Regions from separate parts of the Pelotomaculum schinkii genome, predicted to be linked through region 2. Evidence: riboswitches for the same ligand, from Rfam matches in the RefSeq annotation. Region 2 holds a riboswitch; each other region holds the start of a gene.

Region 1 (7,716 bases), on a different contig from region 2:
TCCTGCAGTTGTTTCTTAACTGCTGCCTGTAAACAATAGTATAGCACAATAAAATCATATCAAGTAAAAAAAATAACTAATCTGAAAATAAGAGTCCGGCGTACCCCCACATTGACTAGTTTTCATCCGCTGCTGTCTCCGTGTTTTTATTTCAGTATTTTATCTTCTTCCAGGTCGGAGACACCGGCTTCGTCAAAAGAAGCCATCTCCCGCATTATTTTCGTGGCAGCTTCAACCAGGCTCATGGTTAGAGCGGCTCCCGTTCCCTCCCCGAGCCTCATTTGCAGGTGAATCACCGGGCGCAGATCCAACAGGTCCAACATCAGGCGGTGTCCCTGTTCACCGGACAGGTGGGAGGCAATCATGTACTGGCGGGATTTAGGCTGCAGTTTGAAGGCCACCAGGGCGGCCGCGGTGGTTATAAACCCATCAATCAATACCGGCGTCCGCCTGGCAGCGGCCCCCAGGATCACACCGGCCAGACCGGCGATCTCAAGCCCGCCGACTTTTGCCAGAACATCCAGGGCGTCTTCCGGATCCGGCCGGTTTTTTGCGAGCGCCCGGGCTATCGCGGAAATCTTCAGTTTCATAACTTCGTCGTTGACCATGGTCCCGCGGCCGGTCGCCTCTTCAGCTGTATAGCCGCCAAAGGCTGCCAGGATAGCGCTGCTCGGGGTGGTATTGCCGATCCCCATATCGCCTGTAGCGAGGAGGTTGCTTCCTGCGTCAATCTCGGACTGAGCTACCTCTATCCCCACTTCCAGTGCCTGTACTGCCTCGTCCCGTGACATAGCCGGGCCGGCGGCAATATTCCCGGTACCTGCCCTGACCTTACGCTGTACGACACCCTGCAAGGCGACGGGCGTGAGAACACCGACATCGACCACAACCAGCCTGGCAGCAGCGTGCCTTGCCAGAACCCCTATTCCGGCTACACCATTTACCATTGCCTGCATCATCTGAACGGTAACTTCACGGGGCGCTACACTTACACCTTCGTCGACCACTCCGTGGTCCCCCGCCATGACGATAACCGATTTCCCCTGAACGCGGGGTTTGGCTTTGCCGGTAATACCGGCCAGGCGTACTGCTATCTCTTCCAGCACGCCGAGGCTCCCCGGCGGCTTGATTAAGCTGTCCAGCCGTTTCTGCGCCTCTTCCATGGCCTTGCGATCCAGCTCCCCAATTTGCTTGATGGTTTGATAAAGCATTGTTTTTCAACCTCCTAATATAGTTAGAACTTGGAATCGGCTGGGGAAAAAACAAAAATCCACAGCCTCATCAGGCCGTGGATTTTACCATCATCCATCGGATACCCCTGCATAGCAGGGTTCGTGGACACAACAGGCAGGTCTCCTGGCTCACATTCATCACACATCGCACCTTCCCGGCAAACTGCCAGTGGTAAACTAGCGATAGCGCTCGTGTTTACAGTGGCGGGACCGCTCAGGACTTAAACCTGATTCCCTATTCTCCCCAGCGGGCACCTGTTGGTTTAACACAGTAATAATTTTCATAAAGATTCAACTTTAGCCATACATATTCCTGCTGTTTAAAGCAGAAATATTTTCTATTTTTCAACCCACAACTTAAGCACCCGGCTGACCACCACCGCTGTTTCCGCACGGGTTGCCCCGTCCTTGGGCCTGAATAAGCCGCCTTCGCCCTGCAATAAACCGGCGCTGGTAGCTTTGGCCACCGCGGTTCTGGCAAAATCGGGAATTGATCCAGTATCTTTATACTTTAGGTTCTCGTCTGTCTCCTGCAGCGCCAGCGCCCGGTCGATCATAACAGCCATTTCACTTCTGGTAATGCTGGCATCCGGCCTAAAGGTACCGTCCGGGTAACCTGAGACGACCCCGTTGGCAACCGCGGCAGCGACAGCGCTGCTGGCCCAGTCCGGTATGCTGTCCTTAAAGGCCGGTAACTTTTCCACGGCCGGCCACTGCAGGGCTGATGACAGCAGCTTGACAAACTGAGCTCTGGTTACGGCCTGACCGGGTAGAAATGTGCCATCGGGAAAACCGTTGGCCACCCCGCGCGCCGCCAGGTCGTTGATGGCCGCTTCGGCCCAGTGCTTGCCGGTATCCTTGAAGGACGGAAGTCTCCTATGGTCATCCACCAGGACCAGTTGGCCAAACCCCCATACCCGGGCGCTAATTGTTTTCACCTCACCCTGGTCATCCAGCCTGGCAGGCTGCTCTTCCCATTTTTTAGTGGAATCATCCCACATCAGGATGGCCGGACGGCCTGTTATTGTACCGGGTTGATAATCCCAACTCAGCCACCAGGGGGCCATGAGATCAGCTTTCTCCCCAGGCGCCGGGCTTACCGTTATTGCGCCGAGGTTGATGCAGTTCGCCGGTAGCCCGGTAGTCTCAGCGGCATAAGCCAGCCTTATCGTGGCCGGCGCTGATACGCTTGACGCAGGGAACGTAACATGAATCCAGCTATCCAGTCCAGCAGATGATTCCTGCTCCGGAAGAGCCTGCAGTTCTACCCAGGACGGTTTAACAGTAACCGGTATCGATGTGCTCAACCCCTGGAAGGTGGCCTTAATTTCACCTTCAGCAACCTGATCTGTCGCGGTAAAGCTGCCATCCGCAATCTTACCTATTGAACCGCTGATGGTCCATGTGACATCCTGGAATTTTAAATCAAAGGTATCACCATAAATTGTATTCACCTTTGCCGACAGGGGAACCTTCTCCCCAGGCTTAACAGTAATAGCCGACGGTGTTACAGCTAAACTTAATAGAGACTCCGGCCCGACAACCTGCACATTCACCGAACTCTGTACGTTATCCAGCTTGGCCGTGACGGTTACCGTACCACCTTGCTTAGGTATTAAAACATTACCGGTAAAATCACCTGAAGGAGTTGCGGACCATTTTATGTCGGCTGGTTTAATACTTACAGGATTGTAGTATTGATCATACCCTTTGGCGCTAAATGAAGCCTGTGTTCCGGCAAGAGCCAACGACGGCCCGCTTAAAGCCATGCCGTGCAAACTGCCCTGCGGCGCTGTCGAAAAAACGCCTATAGCATCTGCAACCGATCGCAAGGAAGAACCCTGTGGTTGATTGATCAGGCTGGCCTCGAAGTCACCCAGGCTCCGTGCGGCCATGGTGGTGGAACCACCACCGTCCAAATTAACAGCTCTCCAGACCCCGATTGAAATCAAAAATTCAGCCAACTCCTCCTGGCTCATACCCCTGCTGATTATAGTCCCGTCGGCAGCAGCCTTCCTTTCAACCGCCACCAGGTAGAGAGTCTTGCCGTCACTTGATACACCAACCGCCGTCCGGGCGACTTTACCAGAAATATTCTGGGTAAAGTAGGCAGGCAGGTGGCCATCCTCAACCAGCAGTGCCTGTCCGCCCACCGCAGCCAGGAGTTTGTCTCCGTGAGGGGCCACCGAGTAGCTGGCGGCAACTTTTGTACCCACCGGCATATTGTCGGTTATGAATTGGGCTGCCAGGCCATGTCCCTGCAGGACAAAACCATCCTGCGGGATCGTTACGCCCGGTTGGTCGGTTAAGACCTGCTGGACGACTCCGTTCCTGACCACTGCAACTTTTACCCCGGTGAGGCCGGATATTTTACCCCGGCTGGTGGTACCCCACAGCGTTGTGTACATATTAAGGGCATCCACATCAGATGAAAGTCCGTTCATCAAGAGATAACCCGGCTTGTTGATTCCGGCCAGCGGAAAACTTTTACCGGCTTCTGTGACCACCTGGCCGGTGAAGTTGAAAATTTCCAACAGCGGCAGTTTATCTTCGGTAATGCCAAATCCATACATATCATTACGCAGGGCGGGGCTCTCCACCAGTTGCCCGCCTTGATAGGCTAAACCGATGGTCCGGCCGCTTTCCGCCATTTGAAAGAAATCTCCATTGATAGCGGCCACCGCCCCGGTACGCTTGGCCATATCCAGCACTGACTGGTTCTTATTGAGGGTGCCGTCCGATCCGATGATCGTATCAATTTTAACGTAAGGATTGGAGAGATCTGCTTCGAGGACATAAACATTCAGCGGTCCCTCGTTAGTATTCAGGTTGATGCTATGTAAAACAACCCCCTGGGTGATGATTTCCTCAGTGACGTTGTTGCCGTTCACCTGATAGGCGTAAGCCTGAAAGGGCGCAACCAGAGACAATATTATGGATACCAGAACAATATTTTTTATTATTCTTCTAAAACTTTTAATAGACAAAAGAATCCCTCCCATACAACTACCTTGAAAACATTTCGGCCGCTACAATGTGCTCAAATGTAGGTGCGAATTCATTCGCTCAAAAGCCACATTAGGCGCCCAAGTGCGGCGCTGACGCGCCGTTTTGCGATTGAAATGGCGCCTACATCACTTAGTTGATACGTGACGCCGCGATAGCGGCATGATTTTCTAACTAATTAATTACGGTTCACCATATCGTTTGGCGGGGTTGTCACCCGCCGTTAAGCCTGGTCAAACCGGCCTCTCTGGCGGCCTGAACCGCCGCCGAATACTCCTTTCTGCTGATTCTTTTGTTTAATTCGGGATGGTCAAAGGCCTTGTAGGCCGGATAATACTGGTCCATAACATTGACAAAAGTATCCTTGGATATTTCTTCGGCTATAAATTCCATGATTTTTTCAGTACGGGCCAGGTTACCGGGCATGACCAGGTGCCTTACCAGCAGTCCCCGGGTGGCAATCCCCCGTTCATCTATAACCAGGTCACCGACCTGGTCGTGCATTTTTTTTACGGCCTGCCTGGTTACGGTATAGTAGCCTGCCGCGCCTGAATACTTTCGCCCGGCGTCATCATCTGCAAACTTTATATCCGGCATATATATATCAATAATGCCTTCCAGCAGGTCAAGCGTTGCCGGCGTGTCGTAACCACCCGTGTTGTAGACGATCGGAATTGTCAGCCCCAAGTCAACAGCTACAACAAGCGCTTCCAGGAACTGGGGAGCAAAGTGACTCGGCGACACCAGGTTGATGTTGTGGCAGCCACCCTCCTGCAGTTCCAGCATCATTTCGGCAAGTTCCCTGGCAGAAACCTCATCACCATAACCATATTGGCTGATGTCGCAGTTTTGGCAGAAAACACACTTCAAATTGCAGAATGCAAAAAATATCGTTCCCGACCCTCCGGAGCCGACCAGCGGCGCTTCCTCGCCGAAATGAGGGCAAAAGCTGCTTACCGCAGCATACCTGCCCCCTTGGCAGAGGCCCAGTTCCCCCTTGAGGCGGTTGACCCGGCAGTACTGAGCGCACACCGTGCAGTCGCCCAGCATGTCAACGGCATTTTTAGCTCTTTTTCCCAACTCTCCGGTTGTTAATTGCAAATAGGACCCTTGGCTCATAATTATTCCTTTCAAACAAAAGACCCGCGCGGGGTCATTATCCTCAGGCGATTTTATTTAAAAATATATCATCACCGACCAGCCCGTACGCGTTGTGGACACCCCAAGCGGCCAATTGCTCAAGAATAGCCGCGGCCACATTTCTTTGAGTTGGCATGGTTGACCTCCCTGTTTCTCTTTAAGCTTTACAGGTATTATTTCAACAACCCTGCTTATTTACTCAAAGACAAACAGTAAGTTCAACTTTTAAAAGGTCATGAGCCAATCTAAAACTTTAAATCAATGAAAATACACAATGGTGAGACATATGTCTCGTCACCTGCCTCACCTGTCTCAAAAATACTATTCGAAAAGGCTTGACTTGCGGGCTGGGGGTTATCCGGAGCGAGCGGAGCACCTGGGTGCGTTCCTTAGCGCGTGCGTTGCATGCAGAAAAGCTTAAATAGCGCGTAGCTACCGGATGGCTGTCTGTAGATGCGGTCGGTATGACGCTCTTGTTTCACTAATGGAGAATTGCGAAGCGAGCGGAGGATAACCCCCAGACCACTACCCCAGAGACTTTTCGAGAACCAGTTAACAATGACCTTACCTTGCGATTCACCCAAATTTATAATGGCTGCAAAACCAGGTTACAATTAATGCGCACCCACATCTGAATGCATGAGGATTTTTAGGATGTCCTTATCAATATGACGCTGAATTTGGCTGGATGGTTCAGCCGGATGTTGAAAAATGTAGAATTAAACATTAAACCTGAAGTTTATGACGTCCCCGTCCTGCACAATATATTCTTTGCCCTCCAGGTGGAACAGGCCCTTTTCCTTGATCTTGCTCATGCTGCCGGTCTCTCTCAGGTCTGCGTATTTGACAACTTCAGCTTTGATGAAACCCCGCTCAATATCCGAGTGGATTTTACCCGCCGCCCGTTTAGCGTCGGTCCCTTTTTGAATAGTCCAGGCTTTCACCTCATCCTCTCCAACGGTAAAGAAAGAGATCAGCCCAAGGTACTCGTAGGCGGCGCGCGCCAGGCGGTCAATTCCCGACTGTGTTATACCCAGGTCTGCCAAAAACAGCTCTTTGTCCTCGTCGGGCAGCTGGCTGATTTCCATTTCAATTCGCCCGCTTATTTCCAGGACAGGCAGTCCCCTTTCTGCGGCATAGGCGAGAAGCTCACTCTTGAAGGGGTATTTTTGTGCCTTAAACTGCCGTTCATCAATGTTGATTACCAGCAGTAAAGGTTTTTCAGTCAGGAAACTATAATTTTTCAAAACCATCCTTTCATCGGCGGTAAGCTCCAGGTTGCCTATGGGGCGCTCTTCTTCCAGGGCCCCGAGGCATTTTTCCAGCACTTCGAGCTCGATCAGGTTTTCTTTCTTGACCTTTTTACCGCCTTTAATACGTTCAATCCTTCTCTCAACGATCTCCATATCCGCAAACAGGAGTTCCATATGTATGGTCTCGATGTCCCTTAAGGGATTAATCTCATCGTCCACATGCGGCACATCCCGGTTCTCAAAAGCCCGCACCACATGGGCAAGCATGTCCACGTTGCGGATGGCGTTGAGGAACTGGTTGCCCACTCCTTTTCCCTGGCTTGAGCCGCGTACCAGTCCGGGCACATCGCTGAAATGGATTTGAGCATAGGTAGTCTTGCGGGGCTTATACATACTACTAAGTAGATCCACCCTGCTGTCCGGCAACCTGGCCATACCGGTATTGGTTTCTGCTTTGCCGGTTAAAAAATTGGAAGTCTCCGCCCCCGCTCCCGTCAGAAGGTTGAAAATTGTTGTCTTCCCGACCATTGGAAGACCAATCAGACCACAATTTAGATTCATATTCATCACCCAAGTAGTAGTTTATCACCAGCGCCATTGATTTACAAACTGGTTTTATTTTGAATAGCCCGCTCTTGGCTTAATCCCCGTTCAGGGTCTGTTTACATTCTGTAACCCTCGTTAATAGAATAATAAAAAATGAGGAGAAACGGGAACATGGGTTCAAAGATTAAACTCACAAATTCTACCGGTACAAAAATTACCAACGAAGAACTTTGTACCTTGGGTAGTCAACATGCCGTCATCACCTGGGTAACCCCGCAACAACGCGCGGATACCTCCATGTATATTGGAGAAACGCCAAAACACCTTAAAAAACACACTTTTGCCTTGGATTCAGAATTTCACTATTTAGAAATGTATAATCTAAAACCATCCACCCGCTACTGGTACCAGGTGGAAAGCAACGGCGTCAAAGGTTCTCTCAATTCTTTTACAACCTTGCCTGCGCCAAAGGGGAAATACCTGTTCAGCTTTGCTGTTATGAGCGATACCCATATCAACTACGGAGAAGTCGCAGAAGA
Region 2 (7,716 bases):
GGAACCGGCAAGACCACCCTGACCATCCACGACCATGGTCTTACAGGTGAGGAAAAGGTTATCATTCGCCAGGATGACATGGTGATGATGGACGAAACAGGCTACTGCTACGGAACTGAGAATGGTTTCTATATTAAAACCGAAGGACTGGATCCCTCTCAAAAGGTTCTATACGATGCGGCTACTTCCTCCAATGCCATATTGGAGAATGTCAAAGTTTTGGATGACGGGACTGTTCTTTTTGACAATGCGGACCTGACATCAAACGGCAGGGGCGTAATCCTGCGCGAGGAGGTTGCCGGCACTGACGATAGAATTGACCTGGATAAAGCAAACAGGATAGTTTTTATCACCAGGCGTGACGATATAATCCCCCCGGTGGCCAAATTAACTGCTGAACAGGCCGCCGCCTATTTCATGCTGGGCGAGTCGATCGAAACTTCGGCCGGTGATCCCACCCGCGCCGGCGAGTCAAAGCGTGAGGTGGGAACAAACCCCTTTATGATTGGCAAAGAGTCGGAAGAGGGGAACAGGCTCTTGGATATCCTGAGGAAGAATCCGGATATCGAGTGCTACCTGCTAAACACCGGAAGTGTTGGGGTTGGTGGAAATAAAAATGGAAAAAAAATTACAATCAAGGTGTCGACAACGATCATGACGGAGTTGGCCAGGGGCAATATCAAATGGGGTTACGACCCCGACTGGAAGTACCTGATCCCGCTTGAAGTTCCGGGGATAGAGATCAGTGAATACAATCCAGCTGCCTATTTCAGCCCTGCGGAACTAAAGGACCGGGTTGCCAAACTGCGCAGCGAGCGTACTGAGTGGCTCAATAAGTACCCCGGCCTGCGGGACGAAATCATCAAAACCATTCTGTAGGATTTTTAGCTCGGAAATAATTATGATTTATCGCCCTGTTTAGGGAAAACAGGGCTTTTTTGTTTTTGAGGACAGAGATATTATATATTATAAAAACCTTTGGTCTTTCATGTAGGAGTTGATATTTATGGCTTTATGGGGGGCTCAAAAAGAGGTAGCGCAATTCCGCCTGGGTTTAATGCAGGGCCTCTCAATATTTCTCGGTTATCTCCCGGCCGCGGTAGCTTTTGGAGTACTTGGCGCATCTACCGGACTTTCGTATTTTCAGGTTGCTGCGATGTCGGCCTGGGTGTACGCCGGGGCCAGCCAGTTTATGGGCTTGAATCTGCTCCAAAGCGGGGTGAGCGTACCTGAGATAATCCTGGCGACATTCGTCCTGAATTTGCGCCACGTTTTAATGAGCACTGTCCTATCGAAAAGAATACAGGGAAACAGGGCGCTAAAGGGTCTTCTCTCCTTTGGGATAACCGATGAGACCTTTGTGCTTACCACCATTGGCAGTTCTGTCGGAACAGGGTCGGAAGAAACCGTGAGAGAAATTACAGCTGCACGCTTTGCGGGGGTGGCTGTGATCGCATACAGCGGCTGGGTTACCGGTACTGTTTTCGGGACAGTATTTGCCGACATCCTGCCGCAGATAGCAATGAAAAGCATGGGTATATCAATATATGCAATGTTTATTGCCTTGCTGGTCCCGTCCATGAAAAAATCGGGCAGGGTTGCTATGATATCCTTGCTGGGAGGCGCCCTTAACTGGATATTATTAAGTGAGCTCAAATTATCCACCGGCTGGAGTGTCGTTGCGGCGACCATGCTGGCATCCGCCTGCGGCGCGTTGTGTTACAAGGAGGGAAAATAGTGAAAATTTACCTGTTGATAGCCGGTATGGCCCTGGTCACATATATACCAAGGCTGCTTCCGATGGTACTTCCCGAGAGGCTGCAGTTTCCTATTTGGCTGGACCGTTGGCTGCAATATGTGCCTTATGCGGCACTGGGGGCTTTAATCTTTCCTGGCGTATTGGCATCTGTTGACGGCCGGCAACCCTGGCTGGGGTTGTTGGGAGGATTTACAGCAGGGCTCCTGGCGCTGGCTGGATTAAACATATTGATTGTACTGGCCGGCGCCATAGCTGTAGTAGCTGTTGCGTTATCAATTATCTAAGCCAAAAGGGGCTCGGTTTATCTGCAGGAATAGAATTTTTTTTGCTGAATATTAGGGGTAGTTGAAAGGAGTTGTTTTATGAATGCAATTGCGTTTATCCCTATAGCAGCTTTGTATGTGTTCTTGTCGGTAGCAGTGTGGCGGTTTATGAGGGCACATGAGTCAATTGCCGAATCAATCAGGATGATAGCTGAAAATATAAAGAAGGAGCCGTAAGGCTTTTCTATATTGTCTATTGTATGTTTTATTATGCCGGAACTGATTTGGAGCCCTCCACGAAAATAAAAAACACAGGGAGTATGGATTGTTTTATAATATAGACATCCCTTTAAAGAGGAGTGGCAAGGGTTATGAAGCGTGGTATTTTAATGGACTTTGATGATACCCTGGTGGAAACCACGGTCTATTTCAACCAGGCAAAAAGTTGGTTTGCCACGCTAATGGCTGGAATGGGTTTTCCCGCTGAGAAGGCTTTGTCCACCTTAAACGAGTATGATATTAAAAACGTGCAGTTGAGCGGGGGATTTTTTAAGGACTGCTTTCCACGTGCGTTGGTGAGACTTATGAGTATTGCTGTCGCGTTTATGGCACAAATTACTGCAGCAAAACGCGGCAGGAAATTGAAGACCTGGGCTGGTGGGTGTACCGGCAGCCAGTCCGGCCAATCCAGGGCGCTGAAGACGTTTTGACGCAGCTGTCCGGGAGGTACCCGCTTCTTCTCGCCACCAAAGGGGAACCTGCAGTGCAAAACCTGAGAGTTGAGCAGAGCGGGCTGGCTCGCTGGTTTGACAAGGTCTATGTCCTGAACGAGAAAAACGCTGCAGCTTATACCTCAATTGCCCTCGAGCAGAAAATCAAGCCGCCGCTGTCCTGGGTGGTGGGCAACAGCATGAAGTCAGACATAAACCCGGCGCTGCAGGCAGGCTTTAACTGTATCTTCATTCACCATCCCCACACCTGGGACTTTGAGGATGAGGAACCTCTGGGCGGTCACATCAGTGTCGACAGCCTGACCAGTATACTTGAGTTCATAACTTAAAGATGCGTTAAATTTCTATGAGGCATGCTCGAATAATTTTAAACCCGCAATTTTAGTCGTAAGCTGTAGGTAGTAGGGCGCAGGTGGATCCTGCATTCCCAAATTTAAGCCTGCATTTCAGCTTGGGGGTAAATAGATGCGCGACTATCATGTTCACCCCGGTTATTCAATTGACGCGGAACCTTCCGGTATTGATGAATACTGCAGGAAGGCTATCGATATTGGGCTTAGTGAAATCTGTTTCACCACTCACCTGGAAGTTGACCCGCAGCGCAAGCAGCTGGACTGGTTTGTCCGCATCGCCCAAGGCATAGTACCAATGGACGACCTGATATGGCTTGACGTGTATTTCCAAGATATCGAGGACGCGAGGCGGAAGTGGTCGGCACACGGCCTGAAGGTTAGGGCAGGAATCGAAGTGGGGTACGACCTGGGGCAGGAAAAAGCTATTGAGCGGGTAGTCAGGGGCTACCCTTTTGATTTTGTGATGGGCTCTGTCCACTGCCTGGAACATCTGGCCATATCTTCAAAGAAGGAAAGCCGCCTGTATTTCCCTGGCAGGCAAATGCTAACGGGGGTAGGGGAGTACTTTAGGCTCCTGTCAGAGGCGGTAAGCTCCGGCCTGTTTGACTGTATCGGGCACCTGGATCTTTATCGCCGTCATGGCCGGCATTATTGGGGGCCGGAGATTTCGCGCGCCCACGAGGAGTTTGCGGAACCGGTCCTCAAAACTATAGCAGCAAGGGGCATGAGCCTGGAGGTTAATACCTCCGGTTTGCGCCGTGGACTCAACGATTTCCATCCTTCCATGGATATCCTTGAACTGGCTGTGGATTCAGGTGTCAGGCTATTTACGTTGGGCTCCGACGCCCATCGCCTGGCGGAACTCGGGATGGGTTTGGATAGCGCACTGGAATTACTGGCCGGCTATGGTATCGAACCCGTTTCCTACCTCTTGCGGCAGCCGGTTTAAGGGGCGGAAAAAGGTGGACAAAACCACCCCCTTACCATAAAATAAAATTAGGAAAACCAGGAGGCAAACCCCATGACTCAGAGAAGCGGGAAAATAGTAAAATGTGACCAGGAAGGCAATATCACCGCTACTTTTGGAGCTGACCTCCTGCTTGAGGGCTCAACGTCAATTCCCAACATCCTTCTAAAAATTTACTCAAGTATTGGTATCTCCGATTACCAGATGATGCTCTTAATCCAGCTGATCAGACTGCACGTGGAGGAAAAGGAGCTTTTTCCGTCCCCCGAAAAGCTGGCTGAATGCATGGAATCTGATCCAGCCAGGATTAGGAGGGAACTGGCTGGTTTGCTCGAAAAAGATATCATCTCGGTCAGCCGGTTCTATGACGGCACCCGCAACCTTATTGTGGAGGGGTATGATTTTGAACCCCTATTCTTAAGGGTCTCGGATATCTGGGCAGGCTTGCGCGCCCAGGAGATTGAGGAATCTGAAAAGCTGATTAAAAGTTCGGCCGGTTTAGGTGACAGCCGGTTTGATGTCCATACCGTCGACCTTATTTCCTTATTTGAGAATGAATTTGGACGGCTTCTCTCCCCCATAGAAGTTGAGCAAATCGACCAGTGGGCAAGTGAAATGGAGCCATTGCTTGTTGTTGAGGCGCTGAAAAGGGCGGTTCTGGGGGGTAAACACAACTTCAAATATATTAACACCATCTTGATAGAATGGAAAAAGAACAATGTCAGGACGCTGGAGGAAATATCCCGCTACGAGCAGGATTTTCAAAAACGGCGCTCCAGGCAAAAAAGCACAAATACCGGGACAAGCCCGGGTGGCGCGGACAATAATAACGATGCCAGGAAAAAGGCTTTCATCCGGACTCTTTATATCTAAAACATGACTTTTCTTAACAATATTTAAGGGATGCAGGTGATTGGGTGGGCTGCCAGCTGTGCGGTGACCGTGGCGTAATTATAATGGAGGAAGGGGCTATACCCTGCCGGTGCATGAAAGAAAAGGCAGCAGCAAAACTGTTAAAGGACTCCAGACTGCCTGTTAATCTTCAAAAATGCACATTCGAAAACTTCAAATTCAAATATTACGCTAAAAACTGTCTCGATCTGGTCAATGGGATATCTTACTATGAACTGGCTAAACATGCTTTTGAAGCGGCTCAAGGTTTTGTCAAAAGATTTTCGGCTGATCCCGGAGCCGACGGACTGCTATTTACAGGGCAGGTGGGAAGCGGTAAAACATTTCTGGCCTGTTGTATCGCCAATACCCTGCTGAAAGAAGGAAACTCAATTCTTTTTGCTGTGGTGCCTGACCTGCTGGATCAAATACGTTCGACCTATGACACGGGAAGAAATACTGAGGACCTTACCGAGTTTGACCTGTTGGATACGGCCAGGCAGGTGCCGCTCCTGATTTTGGACGACCTGGGGGCTCATAATTACACGGAGTGGACCAGAAATAAAATCTATTCAATTATCAATTACCGCCTCAACCACCGTCTTCCGGTCATCGTAACCACCAATATCAGCCCCGAGGACCTGGAAGGCTATCTGGGAGAAAGGACTACTTCACGCTTGCTGGAGATGTGCAAGCCCTACCGGTTTTTGGTGGATATGGACATACGCGCTATACAGCGCAAAGAAAAAGGTTATTAAAACCTGTAAAATATGAAAAAGAACAACGCGGACAGGTGCCCCGCCGAGGGGAGAATAGGGAAGACCGGGGAAATGGAAACTGGTTCCAAAAAGGTCCAGATCTAAGGAGCCGGCGCGGTCCCGCAACTGTAACCGGGAGAGTACGCCGCACTTTTGTCACTGGGTTAACCGGGAAGACGCGGCAACAAAGACCGGAAGCCAGGAGACCTGCCTGTCTGCTGCTCACCGCAGGCTTCGCTGGAAAGCCAGGGGTTTTTTTGACGCATATGAAAAGCCCCGTCTAGTTGACCGGGCTTTTATCATTTCTCCGGCTTGGTGCGGCCAACGGAGCTTTTGTCGCAAGGAATTTTAGTTCTTCGGCCGCATGGAGGAAGCTGTTATGAATGAACTGTTATGAATGAATTGGAAATATCCATGCTGAAGACCGGAATTACCACCGGCGCGTCAGCTGCAGCGGCGGCGCGTGCGGCGGCATTGCTGCTGTTGCGGGGTGAAACCAACAAAAATATTACCATTGTGAACCCTGAAGGAAACCTGCTTGAGGTTCCTGTTGAGAGTTTGGAACTGGACGGCTCCTGTGCCAGGGCTGTTGTAATCAAGCAGGGGGGGGATGATCCCGATGTAACCAGCGGCCTGCCTGTGGTAGCTGAAGTCGCTGTCTGTGCTGGCGGCGTTCATATCATGGGGGGACGAGGTGTCGGGGTTGTTACCAGGCCAGGCTTGCAGGCGCCGGTAGGCAGTCCCGCCATAAATCCCGTTCCGCGTAAAATGATTGTGGATGCCCTGGACGACCTTATTAGGCCAGGCTCGGGCGTAGAGGTTACTATTTCAGTCCCCGGGGGCGAGGAGGTGGCTCTCAAGACCCTTAACCCGCGTTTGGGGATTGTTGGAGGTATTTCCATCCTGGGCACCACCGGCATTGTCAGGCCGATGTCTGAAGAAGCTTTTAAAAAATCACTCGCTCCACAGGTTGACCTGGCTGTGGCCGCCGGCTACCGGAAGGTCGTCCTCACCCCGGGCCGGATTGGCTTCCGGACGGCGGTCGAACGGTATGGATTGCCTCGCGAAGCTGTGGTTGAAATGAGTAATTTTGTGGGCTACATGCTGGATGTCTGTGTCGACCGGGGCATTGAAGCAGTTTTATTATGGGGTCACCATGGGAAATTAGTAAAAGTCGCAGCCGGCATCTTTCATACCCACAACAGGTTGGCCGACGGGAGGATGGAGACCCTTGCCGCCTTCGCAGGTCTTTACGGGGCGCCGGCCGGTCTAATCAGCAAAATTATGGCAGCGGGTTCTGCTGAAGAAGCGTTGGGTTTGCTTAAAGAGAGCGGCTTCGCCGGAATATTCAATGCTATTGCGGCCAGGGCCAGTACCAGGGCCGAGGCTTATACCCGCACCCGGTTGAAAGCTGGTACGGTACTGCTGGGGTTGGATGGAACGATACTGGGTATGGACGAGTCAACTCGTTTAATTGGAAGGGAAATGGGATGGCAAAAATTGCTGTAGTAGGGGTTGGACCCGGTGGCAAGGAACATCTGACTCCGGCAGCCATACGGGCGGTCGCTGAGGCGGATGTCCTGGTGGGCGGGGAGCGCAGCCTGGCCCTTTTCAGCGGTCAACCGGGCGAAATTTTCACTATTAAAAACAATCTGCAGGAAATGATTGAGTATATCCGGGAGAGAATGGACGAGAAAAAAATTGCGGTAATAGCTTCGGGTGATCCCGGCATGTACGGTATCCTGCAGTACCTGAGGCGGCATTTTACCCCTGCCCAGCTGCAGGTCATCCCGGGTATCAGTTCGGTACAGTATGCTTGCGCCCGGCTGGCAGTTTCCTGGCACGACGCCGTTGTGGTCAGTACCCATGGACGGGACCGGACCGTACTGGCAGAGACCGTGGCAGGCAATAGCAAGGTAGTTGTCCTGGCCGGACCGGAGGAACCACCGCCGGTTCTGGCAAGTGTCCTGGTAAACGCCGGCATGAAAGACAAA
Region 3 (7,716 bases), 180 kb from region 2:
ATACTCTCAGTCGCTTGGTAAAAATGAATTGGACAACCTGCACGATAAGCTCATGGACAGTATTGAAGTATATAATTTACTGGAAGGCAAGGAGCCTAAATTTGTCTCTTTAAACCACCAGGTTTGCAGCAACTTGACCATGATCGAAATACAGAGGGACGTAGATACCCTGGTTCAGGAAGAGATCACTCTCATCGTGAATCTCTTTCATCAGTACCTCCATAACAACCTGGTGACGGAAGATAATGAACAATTAGTCGAAGAAGATCTAATTGCCCAGGATGAATTAATTGAACACATGCTTGAGAATATCAAGTGCTCGAAACAGGAAAAATCTCTTTTTGCCTTTCGTGAGGAAGGAAGGGTGCTTGTTTTTAATAAATGATTGGGGGTTTTGGGCTTTTGCGCCTGCTGATGATAGGAGATGTGGTCGGGCGTGCGGGGCGCCGGGCCGTTAAGGTTAACCTGGAAGACTTAAAAAGGGAATTTAACCTCGATTTGGTTATAGCTAACGGGGAAAATGCCGCCGGCGGCGCCGGTATTACCAGGGAAACTGCGCAGGAATTGTTTGCATCCGGGGTTGATGTTCTAACCATGGGTAACCATGTCTGGAATGTCAAAGATGCCATTAATTACATTGAGCATGAGAAAAGAATCATCAGGCCGGCAAACTACCCGCCCGGTACACCGGGCGCCGGATCCAATATATTTGAAACCCGCCGGAAGGTTAAAGTTGGTGTAATCAACCTGGCCGGGCGGGTTTTCCTTCAGTCTCTTGACTGCCCTTTCCGCAAGGCGGATGAAGCCTTAACCAGAATAAAGAAAACCACTGACATTGTTGTGGTTGATTTCCATGCCGAGGCCACTTCGGAGAAGGTAGCCATGGGATGGTACCTGGCGGGCAGGGTATCTGCTGTCGTGGGAACGCATACCCACATTCAGACCGCCGATGAACGCATTTTACCCGGCGGCACAGCCTACCTTACCGATTTAGGCATGACCGGCCCGCGAGATTCAGTGATTGGTGTAAAAAAGGAAACTGTTATTGACAAATTCATTTCCCAAATGCCTCAACGCTTTGAAGTAGCAAACGGACCTTATCAGTTTAACGCGGCTTTACTGGAAATTGACGAATATAATGGTGAGGCTTCTTCTATCATACGGATCCAAAATTACGAATAAAATATTTCAATAATTAAGCACGAGTTTTTATTTAAGTCTTCTCAAAAGGAATTTTCCAGCCATTAGCGAATATAATTTCTTACAGGGAGTTCGGGACAACAAATCTATCACAGTCATGAAGGAGGTTGCTTGAGTGGATGTATTAAAGGTTTCAGCAAAATCCAACCCAAACTCTGTCGCTGGCGCCTTGGCAGGTGTACTCCGGGAACGTGGTTGCGCCGAAATGCAAGCCATTGGAGCGGGCGCACTCAACCAGGCAGTAAAAGCTGTAGCAATTGCAAGAGGCTTTGTGGCGCCAAGTGGTGTTGACCTGATCTGCATTCCGGCATTCACCGATATCATCATTGACGGGGAAGAAAGAACAGCAATCAAGCTGATCGTGGAGCCCAGGTAAGCGTATGTTTTTATCCGCCAGCTAACCAGGACCTGTTTATTCAAAAGGATAAACAGGTTTTATTATATTTGCGGGGGAATTGACTCTTGGTCTATCAGGTTAATAGAAGAGCGGCAGAACTGCACAGGCAGAGTGTGGTGGTAGACGCTCACTGCGACACCTTGACCGCGCTGCCGCAGCAAAATAGACGTCTTGGCCAGTCAACCGGCCGCGGTCATCTAGACCTGCCTCGCTTAAAGATGGGCGGCGTAAAATTGCAGTTCTTTGCCGCTTTTATCTCTCCGGAATATAAACAAGAGCCGCTGAAGCGGGCTCTGGAACTGGTTGATATTTTTCTGGAAGAAATGGCTGAAAACACAAAAGATGTCCAGCATGTAAAAAATCTGGATGAAATATACCAGGCCTGCAATTCCGGTAAAGTCGCCGCCCTGCTCACCGTGGAGGGCGGTGAATGCCTGCAGGGCAGCGCCGGGGTCCTGCGGCAATTATATCTTTTGGGTGTACGAGGCCTTACCTTGACCTGGAACAACCGCAATGAACTGGGTAACGGGGTCAACGCAATGGAAACCGCAGGCTTAACCGCTTTTGGCTTCAACGTGGTAGAAGAGCTAAACCGCCTGGGAGCCCTGATAGATGTTTCCCACCTGTCGGAAGAAGGGTACCGGGACGTTCTGCGATATTCCATTCATCCGGTTATCGCGTCACACTCCAATTGCAAAGCTCTCTGCAACCACCCCCGCAACCTGAGTGATGAACAAATCAGATTGCTTGCTGAAAATGGCGGGGTGATGGGGATAACCTTGGTACCGGACTTTTTAGGTGGAAGTAAGCCTTCCCTAAAAGAGGTACTTGACCATATTGACCACGCTGCAGCTGTCGGAGGTATAGACTGTGTGGGGCTTGGTTCTGACTTTGACGGTACAGGTACCCCGGCGGTAGGACTGGAGGATTGTTCCTGCTGGCCTGCTTTAACCGCCGGCCTAATCGATAGAGGATACTGTGACGGAGATGTTAAAAAAATAATTGGTGACAATTTTTTAAGAGTAATCGGGCAGGTTTTAAAATAAATAATGTCGAAGTTTCAAAGGGCGGTGATGTTAATGGAGGTTGACCTGCATGTCCATACCAATTATTCAGACGGCACGGAGAGTCCGGATGAAGTCACAGCAAAAGCAAAAGCAATGGGCCTGGGCGCAATAGCCATTACAGACCATGACACGCTGGAAGGAATTGAGCCTGCTATAATAGCCGGGAGACAGCATAACCTTGAAATTATCCCTGGTATTGAGCTTGGCTCGCAGTATCAAGGTCAGGACGTTCATATATTAGGATACCTGGTCGATGCGCAAGACCGGGAGTTACTGGCAAGGCTTTCGTCAATCCGTAGTGACCGGGAGCTGCGCATGGAAAACATGGTGAAAAAACTGCAGGATTTAGGCTTTCCGATTAACCTGGACCGGGTCCGGGCTATCGCAGGCATTGGTTCGTTGGGCCGTCCCCACCTTGCCGCAGCCATGGTGGAAACAGGTAGGGTAAAGACTATGTCCGAGGCTTTTGAACTTTATATAGGGCACGGGCGACCGGCTTACGTACCCCGCGCCAGACTCACTCCGGCAGAGGCGATCCATCTGATCCGCGCTTGCGGAGGGGTTGCTGTCCTGGCTCACCCCGGCCTGCTCAGCGATCAAGCGCCGCTAGAAGAGTTGATAGATCAGCTGATAAAAGCAGGAATCGCCGGTCTGGAGGCCCATCATCCGGCGCACGACAGGGAGCTGGCCGGTTATTATGAGCGACTGGCCCTCAGAAAAGGCTTAATTGCCACGGGCGGTTCGGACTACCACGGTCCGGAGCGCTATGCCGAAAGCAGACTGGGTTTGGTTGCTGTGCCTTACGGAGTAATTGAGGCTTTAAAAGCAAAAAGAGCGTGCGCTTCTTAATTTCAGGAGGTAATTATGGACATAGCAAGGAGAATGCAAAGCCTGTCTTCAGGTGTTTTTAACGAGATGGAAATACGCAAAAAAACTGTTGAGGCCAGAGGCGTAGAGGTTATCAACCTTGGAGTGGGTAGTCCCGACCAACCCCCTGCGCCCCACATCGTTGAGGCTCTCCGCAAGGCAGTCAGCGACCCGAAAAATTATTCTTATTCTCTGGGTGGGACACCCCGCCTGCATAAGGCCTTATCTGGTTGGTATAAAAAACGTTTTCATGTAGACCTTGACCCTGACCGCGAGATCCTGGTGCTGATGGGTTCCCAGGATGGCCTCGCTCATTTGGCCATGGCTTATGTTAACCCGGGAGATCTGGCCCTGGTACCCGACCCTGGATACCCAATTTACAGCTTCAGCATTCAGATGGCAGAGGGAAACATTTATCCTCTTCCCCTCCTGGCAAAAAACCGGTTCCTGCCTGATCTTTCCCAAATTCCGGAGGAAATTGCCGCCAAGGCCAAAATGATGTGGCTTAATTACCCCAATAACCCGGTTGCCGTTTCAGCTGATTGGGAATTTTTTGGACAAGTGGTAGAGTTTGCGCGCAAATATGACATCCTCGTCTGCCATGACGTGGCCTACGCCGAACTGGCTTACGACGGGTTTAAACCGATGAGCTTTTTGGAAGTCCCCGGCGCAAAGGAAGTGGGGGTTGAGTTCTACTCACTTTCCAAGACCTACAATATGGCTGGCTGCAGGGTCGGCTTTGCCGTAGGCAATGAAAAGGCCATATCCAATCTGGCCCTGGTCAAATCCAACATTGATTACGGAGTGTTTTTTGCGGTCCAGGAAGCTGCTGTAGCAGCCCTGACCGGTCCACAGGAATGCGTCAAAGAGAATGCGCGTACCTATCAGAGGCGCCGCGATGTGCTTGTTGACGGACTGGCCAAGTTGGGTTGGCAGATTCCCAAGCCCAACGCGTCCATGTTTTTATGGGCGCCAATTCCACGCGGGTATACTTCCTCCAGCCATTTTGCCGCCGACCTGCTGGAAAGAGCCGGCATAATTGTTATTCCCGGTATCGCTTTCGGTGAGATGGGAGAGGGTTACGTCAGGATTGCCCTGGTCAAAGACGAAATCGTGCTGGCTGAGGCAGTACAGAGGATTGGTCAAAATTTTAATTTCCTTTAGCAATCACTTAGTGAGGGAACCTGCTCAAATGTCTATTAGCCTTCAAGCCGGCATATACTAGGATCGAAACACCTGGTGAGGAGATGCCGCCGTGGAAGAAAGGATGGATGTTGATTTCTTAAGGGATAGGGTCCTTGAGCTTGAGGAAAAAGTTGAACAGCTCAGGTTAAGCCGGAGAGTACTCATGAACTTGATTGAAAAAATTGAAAAGGATAAAGCTGGATTTTTATCCCGCCTGGAAAGGGAAAATCGTAAACTTCAACATAACAATTATCGCTATGCCCAACGGTTATTACATAAAAACAGGCAGATAGTGGAGTTGGAGTCAAAACTTCAGGATGGCGCCTCTCAAAATTTTCGCAAATAAATAATCTATCCACAGATATATACACAGGATGGCAATAATTGTTAGTATTAGCATAATACGCCTTGATTAAGGTTTAATCGACAAGCAATAGACCCGGGGGGGTCTTTTTTTTGGTCATATATGGTATAATGCTATATATTACAAATATTATGAATGGCGGCGGTTTTGGTGCGAATAGCCGTGATTGACGGGCAGGGCGGAGGTATAGGCAAACACCTTACTGAAAGACTGCGCCGGGAATTACCTGAAAATATTGAGTTTTTGGCCCTCGGAACCAATGCTCTGGCCACTTCCGTGATGTTGCGGGCAGGCGCCAACGAAGGAGCAACCGGCGAAAATGCCGTGCTCTACAATTCCTTACGGGTTGACATCATTGTCGGGCCAATCAGCATTCTTTTTCCAAATGCCATGCTGGGTGAGTTGACTCCCAAAATGGCGGAAGCCATTGCTTCCAGTCCCGCCCGCAAGGTGCTCCTGCCGCTTAGCCGCTCCGGCATTGATATTGTCGGCTTAAAGGCTGAGCCGTTACCGCACCTGATCGAAGAATTGGTTAAAAAGGTAAAGGATATTATTACATGATAAATAGTTCTTGCTCTGCAGGATAATGGTAGATGATGTGGAATATGAAAAATTAAATTGCCGCAGTCGCCCTTTTGGGTGTAATTGGGGAATCAGGTGCGATACCTGAGCGGTCCCGCCACTGTAACCGGTTACGCGCACAGCGCTTTAATGCCCGGCCAGGCTTATTAAAGGGGAGTAAATGCGGGTAAACGGAAGCCAGGATACCTGCCTGCGGGTAACGACCGAACTTCCTTCGAGGTAAAGGGGACGGCGGGTAAAATTGCTTTACACAAACCCCGTTCCTTTAAGGAGGCGGGGTTTTACTATGGTAAGCCCATTTAAAGTATTGATCGGCTGGTGGATTATGAAAGGTAAACTTATCCTGGTATTGGGAGGAGCCCGCAGCGGTAAAAGCGAGCTGGCTGAGAACATAGCTTCACGGCTTGGGGGGGCTGTTAAATATATTGCCACTGCCACAATACAAGACCCGGAAATGGCTGAAAGGGTCAAACTGCACCAGGGACGAAGGCCTGCGTCCTGGCTCACGTTCGAAGAACCGACAAATATCCTTGGGGTTTTAAAAGATGGAAAGCAGGGCGATGTGTTTCTTCTGGACTGCGCCACCCTTTGGCTTACCAATCTTCTTTTGGCAGAAAACCTGCCACGCTGCGGAGCTGCGACTGCTGAAAAGCAGGAATATATCCTTGGGCAGGCTCAAGCCGCAGCCGAAACGATTCACCAGGGCCACCACCTGATTATCGTTTCAAGCGAAGTCGGGTTGGGCCTGGTTCCGGACTATCCCTTAAGCAGGACGTTCCGGGATCTGGCAGGAAAGGTCAATCAGCTTCTGGCCTCAAAGGCGGACCAGGTCTACTTAACAATAGCCGGGCTTCCTCTGGAGATAAAGTCGCTGGCAGAGCAAAAATGGAGTGATTGATTATGTCGGCCAAAACGATCATGATTCAGGGAACAGCTTCACACGTAGGCAAGAGCGTTCTGGTTGCTGCGCTTTGCCGCATTTTTAAACAGGACGGTTACCGTGTCGCCCCTTTTAAGTCACAGAACATGGCCCTGAATTCCTTTGTCACCAGAGACGGCGGTGAAATGGGGCGGGCTCAGGTGGTGCAGGCCGAAGCTGCGGGTCTGGAGCCTTCTGTTGACATGAACCCGATTCTGCTCAAACCTACCGGACACGCATCGTCCCAGGTGGTGGTCCTGGGCAAGCCGGTGGGCAACCTGTCCGCCATGGGTTACCATACGGATTACGCGCCTAAAGCCCTGGCAATAATCGAAGGAGCTCTGAACCGGCTGCTTGCGGCAAATGACATGGTGGTGATCGAAGGCGCCGGAAGCCCGGCTGAAGTCAATCTTCAGGAGCACGAAATTGTCAACATGCGTATCGCCAGGATGGCGCAAGCCCCGGTTTTGCTCGTAGCCGATATTGATAAAGGGGGAGCCCTGGCCTCAGTAGTAGGCACCCTGGAACTGATAGCTCCCGACGACCGCGCGCGTGTACGCGGAATTATTATCAACAAATTCCGCGGTGATATCAGCCTCTTTCAACCCGCGGTGAAATTTTTGGAAGAGAAAACCGGTAAACCGGTAATCGGGGTGGTCCCTTATTTTCAGGGGTTCAGGGTCCAGGAGGAGGATACCATACCTGAGGATAGAAGCCGTGCCGAACTGGTCGAAGAACAGGGCTGGGTTGATATAGCGGTTGTTAATCTACCGCACATCTCCAATTTCACGGACTTTGACCCGCTGGAGGACGAGCCTGACGTCAGGCTCCGGTACGTAAGCAAGGGAAGCAACCTGGATGAACCGGATTTAATCATCCTGCCGGGCAGCAAGAATACCATCGGCGACCTGGCATTCCTGAACCGTTCCGGATTAGCGGCGCAGATCGTTGAGTTTTACCGTAGGGGAACCCCTGTCATCGGCATCTGCGGGGGGTTTCAGATGCTGGGCAGGGAACTAAATGACCCTCTGCATACCGAGTCTGAAATTCCACGCCTAGACGGGCTTGGGCTCCTGGACACTTCAACTACTTTTGCTCCGGAAAAAATCACCACCCAGGTGGAGGCTGAAGTTGC
Region 4 (7,716 bases), 950 kb from region 2:
AGCCAGGCTCCGGTCACTCCGCCAAACCACTCAAAGAAGGTTTCAATCCAGCCGATAAAGGGGTCGCCGACTGTAAAGGTGAACTGGAATATGGCCCACATGGCGAATAAGAAGATCGGAATTCCCAGGTAGCGGTTGGTGACAATACGGTCGATCTTGTCGGATCTGGAAAGCCGTTCTTCGGTCGTCTGCCGCCGCGTCATGACCTCTTTGGCCAGGCCGCCGATAAAGCCGTAGCGTTTGTCGGCGAGCAGGGATTCAATGTCCTCTCCCAGAAGTCCCTCCAGGCGTTTGACGGCTTCGGCGCGCCGGGCCAGCAGACGCTCCAGGCCGGGATACTTCGCCAGGCTTTTCAGGACGCCTTGATCACCCTCAAGCACCTTCACCGCCAGCCACCGGGGCGCAAAATTTTCCACCAACTGCCGGTTTGACAAGATATCTTGTTCCAGGGCGGCCAGTTCAGTTTCCACTTCTTTACCATAGTTGATTTGAACAACTCGCGGGTTTTTATTGCCGGCCGCTTGTAAAGCCTGTGCCACCAGCTCTTTCGTCCCCTGGCCGCGGGTGCCTACCGTCCGGATCGCCGGTACGCCTAATAGCTCGGAGAACCTGGCCGCATTAATGTCTATCTGCTTTGCTTTCAGTTCGTCAGACATGTTCAGGGCGATTACCAGATTGGAGCCCATCTCCAGAAGCTGTGTGGTCAGATAAAGGTTGCGTTCGAGGTTGGTAGCGTCAATGATATTGATGACCACGTCAGGTTTTTCAAATAGAATATAATCGCGGGCAACCGCTTCGTCTTCCGAGTAAGCTCCAAGGCTGTATGTCCCGGGCAGGTCCACCACCCGGATCACCTTTCCTTCAGAAACAAGTTGTCCTTCCTTTTTTTCAACCGTTACGCCGGGCCAGTTGCCCACATGCTGATGCGCTCCTGTCAAGCTGTTGAAGATTGTGGTCTTGCCGGAGTTGGGGTTGCCAGCCAGGGCCACCACGATCTGTTTTTCATTTTTTATGGCTTGCGCCGCTTCCATATGGAAACCACCTCCTGATAGTTAGTCGAGACTAACACTTTTTTGAAAAAAATTATGCTTTACTGGCTTCTTCTACGAAAATCTTCAAAGCCATACCCCGGCCGATAGCCAGGCGCCCATCCCCGACAGAAATAATCAGCGGGCCGCCCATATCGTTTTTGATAATGCTTAACCTGGTCCCGCGGACAATACCCATTTCCGACAATCGCTGGGCTAAATTCCTGCCGCTGCCGAGTTCCCTGACGACGGCGTCCCTGCCTACCTGGAGAAATCCAAGGGGTAAAACGCTGCCACCCATGGCTACACCACCTCCACAAAGATAGTAGCGGCTTCTTCTTTTCTGAGGCTCAGATGATAGCCTCTCACCAATACCTCAATAGGATCTCCTAGAGGGGCCACGCCCTTCACGAAGATTTCTGCCCCCGGTGTAACACCCATTTCCAGGATCCGGCGGTGAACAGGCCCTTTCGCCGTAGTGCGCAGCACTTTACCCTTTTCTCCGGTTTGCAGCTCGCTGAGAGCCCTGGTATTAACCGATCTCAATATTTTTGCCTCCCTTCCTTCATCCCCTATCGGGTTTTTCATGGCGCCCGCCCCGGAGGAGATGCCAGCGCCAGCGGCTCCTTCCGGTTTACCGGTTGTCTCCAGAAATTCCATAAACTTTTCCAGGGTTTGCTGGCTGACCACATGTTCCATCAGGCAGGCGTCCTTTTCGGCAATGTTAGGATCGACACCCAGCACTTCAACGAGAAATCTTCTCAATGTTCGGTGCCGGTGGCGTACTTTAATCGCCAACTCTCTTCCTGCGCAGGTTAATTCAACCGGTCCGTATCTTTCCTGAGCTACCAGCCCCAGGTCTTTCAGGCTGCTGATAGTCTGGGATACACTTGCTTTGGCGATGCTCAACATGTTGGCTATATCAGTAATCCTGGCCAAACCGTCGTCTTTTTCGGACAGGTTCAGTATTGCTTCCAGGTAGTCCTGCATAGACGAAGATATGGCAAAGGTCCCGGTCATGACGACACCTCCTTGAATAAATGGCAGAGAAAGGTTAAGCAAGCCTAACTCTCAGATTAAAAATAAAGGATAATGATAATCATTATCAATATCCTATTCTAAAGATAAACTTTTATTTGCCTCTTTGTCAAGAATAATTTTTGAGAATGCCGGCGTCGGACACGCGGAAGTGGATCTTGCTACAAAAGGAAGTTGGGGCGACGGCGAATGGATAAGGAAGCGGGAGGGAAGAATGAAGAAAACAGGTGTCAAGCGTGTTGCTGCAGGATTAACCTTGCAAGAAACTCCTGGTGAGCTAGGAATGACCGCCGCCGGGAAAGGGCTTCTTGATGAAAAAAGGCTGCAACGGGGGATGTCTTTATTGGACAAAGAGCTTAAGCTGCAGTTTATAGAAGCCTTAAACAGGATGGAAGGAAAAGAGTATATAGCTGCTTTCATTGCCTTTGGAGCTGCCCCAACGGTAATGGGCAAAAAACCTTCTTCTCTTATCGCCTTTAATAGTAAAGTTAAAGGTCATATGTTTTTATGGCAGCGGTATGGCAGGGAGGTATGTGAAGAACTCAAACTGCAATACCTCGTGCTTAAAGAAGGGGACGGGAATGTGCTGGTGCTCTTTTACAAGAGCGCAATGCTAGAGTTGTTTGTTAATAACGAGCGTAGTCTGCAATTCTTAAGAAGAATGGGTTATGGGGAAGCAGTGACCCTGGAGCAGAAGCTCCATATGTTAAAGAAAAGGTTTAAGGAGATATGCCCTCATGAGGTAGGCATATTTCTGGGCATTCCCGTGGAGGATGTCGAAGGATTTATCAAGCATAACGGTAAAGAGTGCCTCACCAGCAGGGATTGGAAGGTGTATAAGAATCCCAGGCGCGCCGAGATTCTTTTCAGAGTTTATGACGCGGCAAGGAGCAGTGTTGCCAGGGCTGTCGTGGGGAATGCTAAGAATTGGGAATATTGTAGCGGCAACGAAGGTTGCGCGGAATCAGAAAGCTTGATACCGCATTCCTATAATTGAAACTATAGACAGAATAATGAAAATAAAGTATAATGCAAATATTAATGAAACCAACTGATTGCTAAACAAAATATGAACGGGGAACCAGGTGAGAATCCTGGACGGTCCGGCCACTGTATGTCGGGTAGTAACTTCCACTAGCCACTGGATATTTGTCGTCCGGGAAGGCGGAAGCGTCGATGACCCATGAGTCAGGAAACCTGTCTTTTAAATTAAGCGCTTTCCAGGGAAAGGCGCGTGATTTGATTGTCATAATTTTGACATCAAAGTCCCGGTTTTTCTATTGGAAAAGCCGGGATTTTTATTTTGCTCCAAATTGATTTAAAGGGGGTATTTATATGGTTTTAACTGGTTTGGAAAAAGGATATGTGCAGGTTTATACCGGCAACAGCAAGGGTAAAACGACGGCTGCCCTGGGTCTGGCTTTCCGTGCCATGGGCCGCGGGTTAAAAACGTATATTGGCCAGTTTATGAAAGGTCAAAAGTACTCCGAGTTAAAATCGGCGGAGATGTGCAAGCCTTATATAACTATTGAGCAATACGGCAAGGACACATTTATTCACGTGCAAAATCCACCTCTGGAAGAGGACGTTAAAATGGCCCGGGAAGGGCTTGAAAAAGCGAAAAAAGCAATGAATTCAGGTGCATACGATATAATCGTATTCGATGAAATAAATACCGCTCATTTCTTTAACCTCATTACAATTGAAGAAATGCTCGAAATTATCAACTCCAAACCTGATCAGGTTGAAGTAATATTTACCGGCAGGTATGCTCCGCAGGAAATTATTGAAGCTGCGGACCTGGTAACGGAAATGCTGGAAATAAAGCATTATTACACCAAGGATGTCCCTGCCCGTGATGGTATTGAACGGTAACACGCTTTGGCGATAAATCTTTAGAGTGCTCTTGAAACAGGTTTATAAATTCAAAGGCATATGAAAAAGCACAATAACAAATAAGACAGATAATAATTGGTATTGACATAATAATTGATTAGTGTTTAAATGTGGATAATTTAAGAAATTTGTCCAGGTTCCTCCGCATAGCGGGGGTGAAAAGGGAACCGGGTGAAAATCCCGGACGGTCTGGCCACTGTAAGTGGGGAGCGACTCCCAAAATGCCACTGGATTTATAATCCGGGAAGGCGGGAGGCATGCTGTGATCCACAAGTCAGGAGACCTGCCTGGTCAATAGCGCCGCCTTCCGTGGAAAGGACAGGGCTTTAGCTGTGTTTATTAAGGTATGTACCTTGAAAAACCCGGCCTCTTAACGGATGAGGCCGGGTTTTTCATGTTGATATCTCCTTCTTTCGTTTTACCTGTTCAGTGATGAATAGGTATCCTTTTTAAAATAATTAGCAACTACATATAGAGCCTTCAAACCCATACTTTTACACACCTTGATGCAGCATTATCATGGATATTGACATTATTCAGGAAGTTTAGGAGGTGAAACTAATAGGTGACGAAATCGAACCCAAGAAAACACTGGAATGGACCCTGGCACATGGCAGATCAGCTTGATACAAAATAAACTTAAGGGAGGTTGGAAGATTTGTATACAAGGGGTAACAAAATGTTTAAAAAGCCAAGCTTGTGGCTTACTGTGTTGATGACCATAATGCTGTTAATACCCGTGGTCAGCGCTAATGCGGCAGGGGGGGCGGGTTCGCCGGCAAATTGCGCCGTGCAGTTTCTCTACAACGACTACACGACAAACGGGATAAACAACTCCGACGCCGGAGTGGGTTCTTATGCCCTTTTTGTGTTAACCCAGGCAGATGTTGATGTCAGTACCTGGGAATATAATGGTGAGAATCTTAAAGATGCGGTAATAAGCGCAATATCCGGGGACATAACAAACGCCGCAGACCCGTCCAAAGCTTCCGCCAAGCTCCTGGCTCAGGATCTGGCGGCTGCAAAAGCGTTGGGACGAGATGATTTGGCTGACCAATTAGTGCAGATTTTGCAAAACAGGCAGAGCAGCGCCGGTTTTGACAGCAACCTGTACAGCGATATCCCGGCCTATGATCTTTTAGGCAGGGTGGATTCTGTTGGTGAAATAAATATAGACTACGCTAAGGACTGTATTTTAGGGTCACAGAATACAACAGCCGGTGACCAGAACTATGGAAGTTTTGGCGGTACATTTGGCGGAATTTTTTATCCCGACTTTATGACCACGGCTGAAGCAGTGCGTGCACTGAATTATTTAGACCCGGGCAAAAGTGACAGTCAAACACAAAACGCCATCAATGACGGGTGCAGCTGGATGAAGAATCAGCAACAAGCTGACGGAAGCTTCAATGTTGGAGGTTGGGACGATCCGGTTATAGACACCTCGGAAGTGATTGTGACCTTAAAGGTAAGGGGGCTGGATCCTGCCTCATGGGAAAGCAGTGGGGGGAAAACTCCCGTTGACTATATGATGAATAACGCCCTTAACGATGACGGGAGCTTTGGCACGTCAAAGAACGGCATGGATGCCATCTGGGCCCTTAGCGCTTATAACTTATTGGATACCCAGTTTTATCTTGACCCTTCCAGCGCGACCCTGAAGGTAGGCGATACAAAGCAGTTGGAAGCGGTCTGGCAGAATACTTACGGGACAGCTGATGTAACGCAGTACGCGCAGTGGTCTGTCGCCGACAGCAGCATTGCTGGTGTCGACAGCAGCGGCCTGGTCACCGCTTTAAAAGCCGGGCAGACCGTAGTGAATGCTGTTTACGGTGGACTTACGGCTTCAGCTGATTTGACCGTAAATTCTTCGGGTGGGAATAGTGGGACAGAAAAGACCGTGGGCCTGGCCGTTGTGGGTGTAAATGGTGAGCTTTTATACGGCCCTTCTGATGTCGCCGTGGCTGAGACAAATAAATGGGGTCTCACGGCCTTGGGTGCTCTGGACGCCTCCGGCATTTCCTACCAGACTTCTTCATGGTCTTACGGCTATCTGGTAAATTCAATCGGTGGACAGGCAAACAGCGGTATGGCCGGCTGGATGTATGTCGTTAACGGTTCAAGCCCAAGTGTCGGCGCTGATAAATACAATATTAAGAATAATGACAAGATCATCTTTTATTACAGCAAAAGCATGAATCAGCAGCCTCCCAAATGGGATGAGCTTGGAAAACAGACTTCTTCCGGGGGTTCCGGTGACCAATCCACCAACCTGCCTGCCCCGGTGAGCGATACCGTCTTAAACACCGCTATCCAAAAGGCCTACGCTGCCGGCTTGGTTGCCTTACAGGCGGATGATACTCAAACTTCACTGGCCCTGTCAAAGGACCAGTTGACCAAAATAATAAACACAGATAAACCGCTGGCCGTTACCGTCCAGGGAGTGCAGTTCGTTTTATCCACAGACAGCCTCAAAGTACCTGAGTTAACGTCTGCAAGTACAGTACAGCTGCAGCTGACAGCGCAGAAATTAAGCAGTAAGGACGCGCAAAGTCTAATGGAGTCCTTTGGGGTCAAATTTAGACTGGCCGGCGATATTTATGAGCTAAACGTTCTGGCCGTTAATGAGGACGGCACGCAGCAAAAAATTGAACAATTTCCTGGATGCACGGTGCTGCTGCCAGTACCAGAAGATTTACGGGAGACAGCGGCTGATGGCAAGTTAATGGCCTACCGGTACAATGAAGACAGCAAAATGTGGGAAGAAGTGGGCGGCACATACGATCCTGACAGCAATACCATCACCTTTAAAACCGAACACTTCAGCAAGTACGCCTTGATGGAATCAATTTCCCCACTTGAGGTGAAGAGCTTCAAAGATATAGCCGGACATTGGGCGCAGAAGGAGATTGAATTCATGGCCGCAAAAGGGTATGTGGCCGGTGTAGGCGACAATGAATTTGCGCCGGAGGTCACGGTCACACGGGCCGAATTTGCTGCTATCCTGGTCCGTATGACTGGATTGACGGCCGATCCCGGCGGAGCGGATCGCTTCAGCGATGTACCTGCCGGCGCCTGGTACAGGGGCACGGTAGGCGCAGCTACTAACGCCGGTTTAATCAACGGGACGTCCGAAAACAGCTTTGCGCCGGACGAGCCGGTTACCCGTGAACAAATGGCGGCCATGATCATAAGACTGATGGCAAAAAACGGCCTGGACATGACCCTCAGCGACGCAGACGCAGCTGAATTGCTGGGAGGTTTTAACGATGCCGCAGATATTTCTCCCTGGGCCTGCTTGCCGGTAGCCCTGGTGGTAAGGGATGGTTTAATGCTCGGCCGGGAAAACGGACAGTTCATGCCGCTTGGCAATGCTACCAGGGCGGAAGCCACGGTTATGCTCTACCGTGTGCTGCAAAAGCTCCAACAGGCAGGAACATTATGATTTGAGCTAATTGACTGGTTTTTTGCGCGGGAGCGGGTCTTACTCCGCTCTCTGCTCTGAAAACAACTGCTCAGCACATAAAGCGATACCCCGAAAATGGTGCGCAAATGTGTCGCTTTTTTAATATGAGGTGATTTTATGAAGCGAAAGGCCTTTTATCTTATTGCTTTGCTGGTTATTCTGGCCGGGGTAATCGTGCCGGCCCTTTGCATGGACAAAGTGTTTAGTTCCGGCCAGCAGTCCCGGCAGACGGAAAGCACCGGCATAAATGCTGAAGAACAGGGCAGTCCGGCAAACCAGAACAGGCCA

Evidence for each region. Region 2 has a riboswitch for cobalamin ahead of cbiD (cobalt-precorrin-5B (C(1))-methyltransferase CbiD). Riboswitches for the same ligand answer to the same signal wherever they lie in the genome.
Region 1: it holds a riboswitch for cobalamin, as region 2 does, so the genes downstream of both, cobT (nicotinate-nucleotide--dimethylbenzimidazole phosphoribosyltransferase) here and cbiD (cobalt-precorrin-5B (C(1))-methyltransferase CbiD) in region 2, are expected to answer to the same signal.
Region 3: it holds a riboswitch for cobalamin, as region 2 does, so the genes downstream of both, cobU (bifunctional adenosylcobinamide kinase/adenosylcobinamide-phosphate guanylyltransferase) here and cbiD (cobalt-precorrin-5B (C(1))-methyltransferase CbiD) in region 2, are expected to answer to the same signal.
Region 4: it holds a riboswitch for cobalamin, as region 2 does, so the genes downstream of both, Psch_RS06825 (S-layer homology domain-containing protein) here and cbiD (cobalt-precorrin-5B (C(1))-methyltransferase CbiD) in region 2, are expected to answer to the same signal.

The regions. Positions count from the first base shown of each region.
Region 1 covers NZ_QFGA01000002.1:36,890-44,605, forward strand. The annotation lists gene cobT (nicotinate-nucleotide--dimethylbenzimidazole phosphoribosyltransferase) at 147-1,211, opposite strand; cobalamin riboswitch at 1,330-1,506, opposite strand; gene Psch_RS11165 (S-layer homology domain-containing protein) at 1,571-4,219, opposite strand; gene Psch_RS11170 (radical SAM protein) at 4,452-5,357, opposite strand; gene ychF (redox-regulated ATPase YchF) at 6,098-7,198, opposite strand; gene Psch_RS11180 (purple acid phosphatase family protein) at 7,349-7,716, shown strand, end outside.
Region 2 covers NZ_QFGA01000001.1:499,560-507,275, reverse strand. The annotation lists gene Psch_RS02495 (phosphoenolpyruvate carboxykinase (ATP)) at 1-879, shown strand, start outside; gene Psch_RS02490 (AzlC family ABC transporter permease) at 1,007-1,738, shown strand; gene Psch_RS02485 (AzlD domain-containing protein) at 1,738-2,043, shown strand; gene Psch_RS02480 (DUF8066 domain-containing protein) at 2,122-2,259, shown strand; gene Psch_RS02475 (hypothetical protein) at 2,394-2,732, shown strand; gene Psch_RS02470 (HAD family hydrolase) at 2,786-3,082, shown strand; gene Psch_RS02465 (histidinol-phosphatase) at 3,219-4,055, shown strand; gene Psch_RS02460 (DnaD domain protein) at 4,128-4,946, shown strand; gene Psch_RS02455 (ATP-binding protein) at 4,991-5,722, shown strand; cobalamin riboswitch at 5,739-5,951, shown strand; gene cbiD (cobalt-precorrin-5B (C(1))-methyltransferase CbiD) at 6,116-7,231, shown strand; gene cbiE (precorrin-6y C5,15-methyltransferase (decarboxylating) subunit CbiE) at 7,213-7,716, shown strand, end outside.
Region 3 covers NZ_QFGA01000001.1:320,178-327,893, forward strand. The annotation lists gene Psch_RS01620 (hypothetical protein) at 1-385, shown strand, start outside; gene Psch_RS01625 (TIGR00282 family metallophosphoesterase) at 403-1,182, shown strand; gene Psch_RS01630 (stage V sporulation protein S) at 1,316-1,576, shown strand; gene Psch_RS01635 (dipeptidase) at 1,663-2,643, shown strand; gene Psch_RS01640 (PHP domain-containing protein) at 2,677-3,513, shown strand; gene Psch_RS01645 (LL-diaminopimelate aminotransferase) at 3,529-4,695, shown strand; gene Psch_RS01650 (translation initiation factor 2) at 4,799-5,062, shown strand; gene Psch_RS01655 (DUF3842 family protein) at 5,231-5,641, shown strand; cobalamin riboswitch at 5,689-5,870, shown strand; gene cobU (bifunctional adenosylcobinamide kinase/adenosylcobinamide-phosphate guanylyltransferase) at 5,949-6,560, shown strand; gene Psch_RS01665 (cobyric acid synthase) at 6,563-7,716, shown strand, end outside.
Region 4 covers NZ_QFGA01000001.1:1,444,668-1,452,383, reverse strand. The annotation lists gene feoB (ferrous iron transport protein B) at 1-1,031, opposite strand, end outside; gene Psch_RS06845 (FeoA family protein) at 1,084-1,329, opposite strand; gene Psch_RS21100 (FeoA family protein) at 1,332-1,616, opposite strand; partial or broken gene Psch_RS21095 (metal-dependent transcriptional regulator) at 1,683-2,018, opposite strand; gene Psch_RS06835 (DUF3793 family protein) at 2,281-3,063, shown strand; cobalamin riboswitch at 3,102-3,285, shown strand; gene Psch_RS06830 (cob(I)yrinic acid a,c-diamide adenosyltransferase) at 3,402-3,941, shown strand; cobalamin riboswitch at 4,080-4,267, shown strand; gene Psch_RS06825 (S-layer homology domain-containing protein) at 4,642-7,407, shown strand; gene Psch_RS06820 (DUF4430 domain-containing protein) at 7,546-7,716, shown strand, end outside.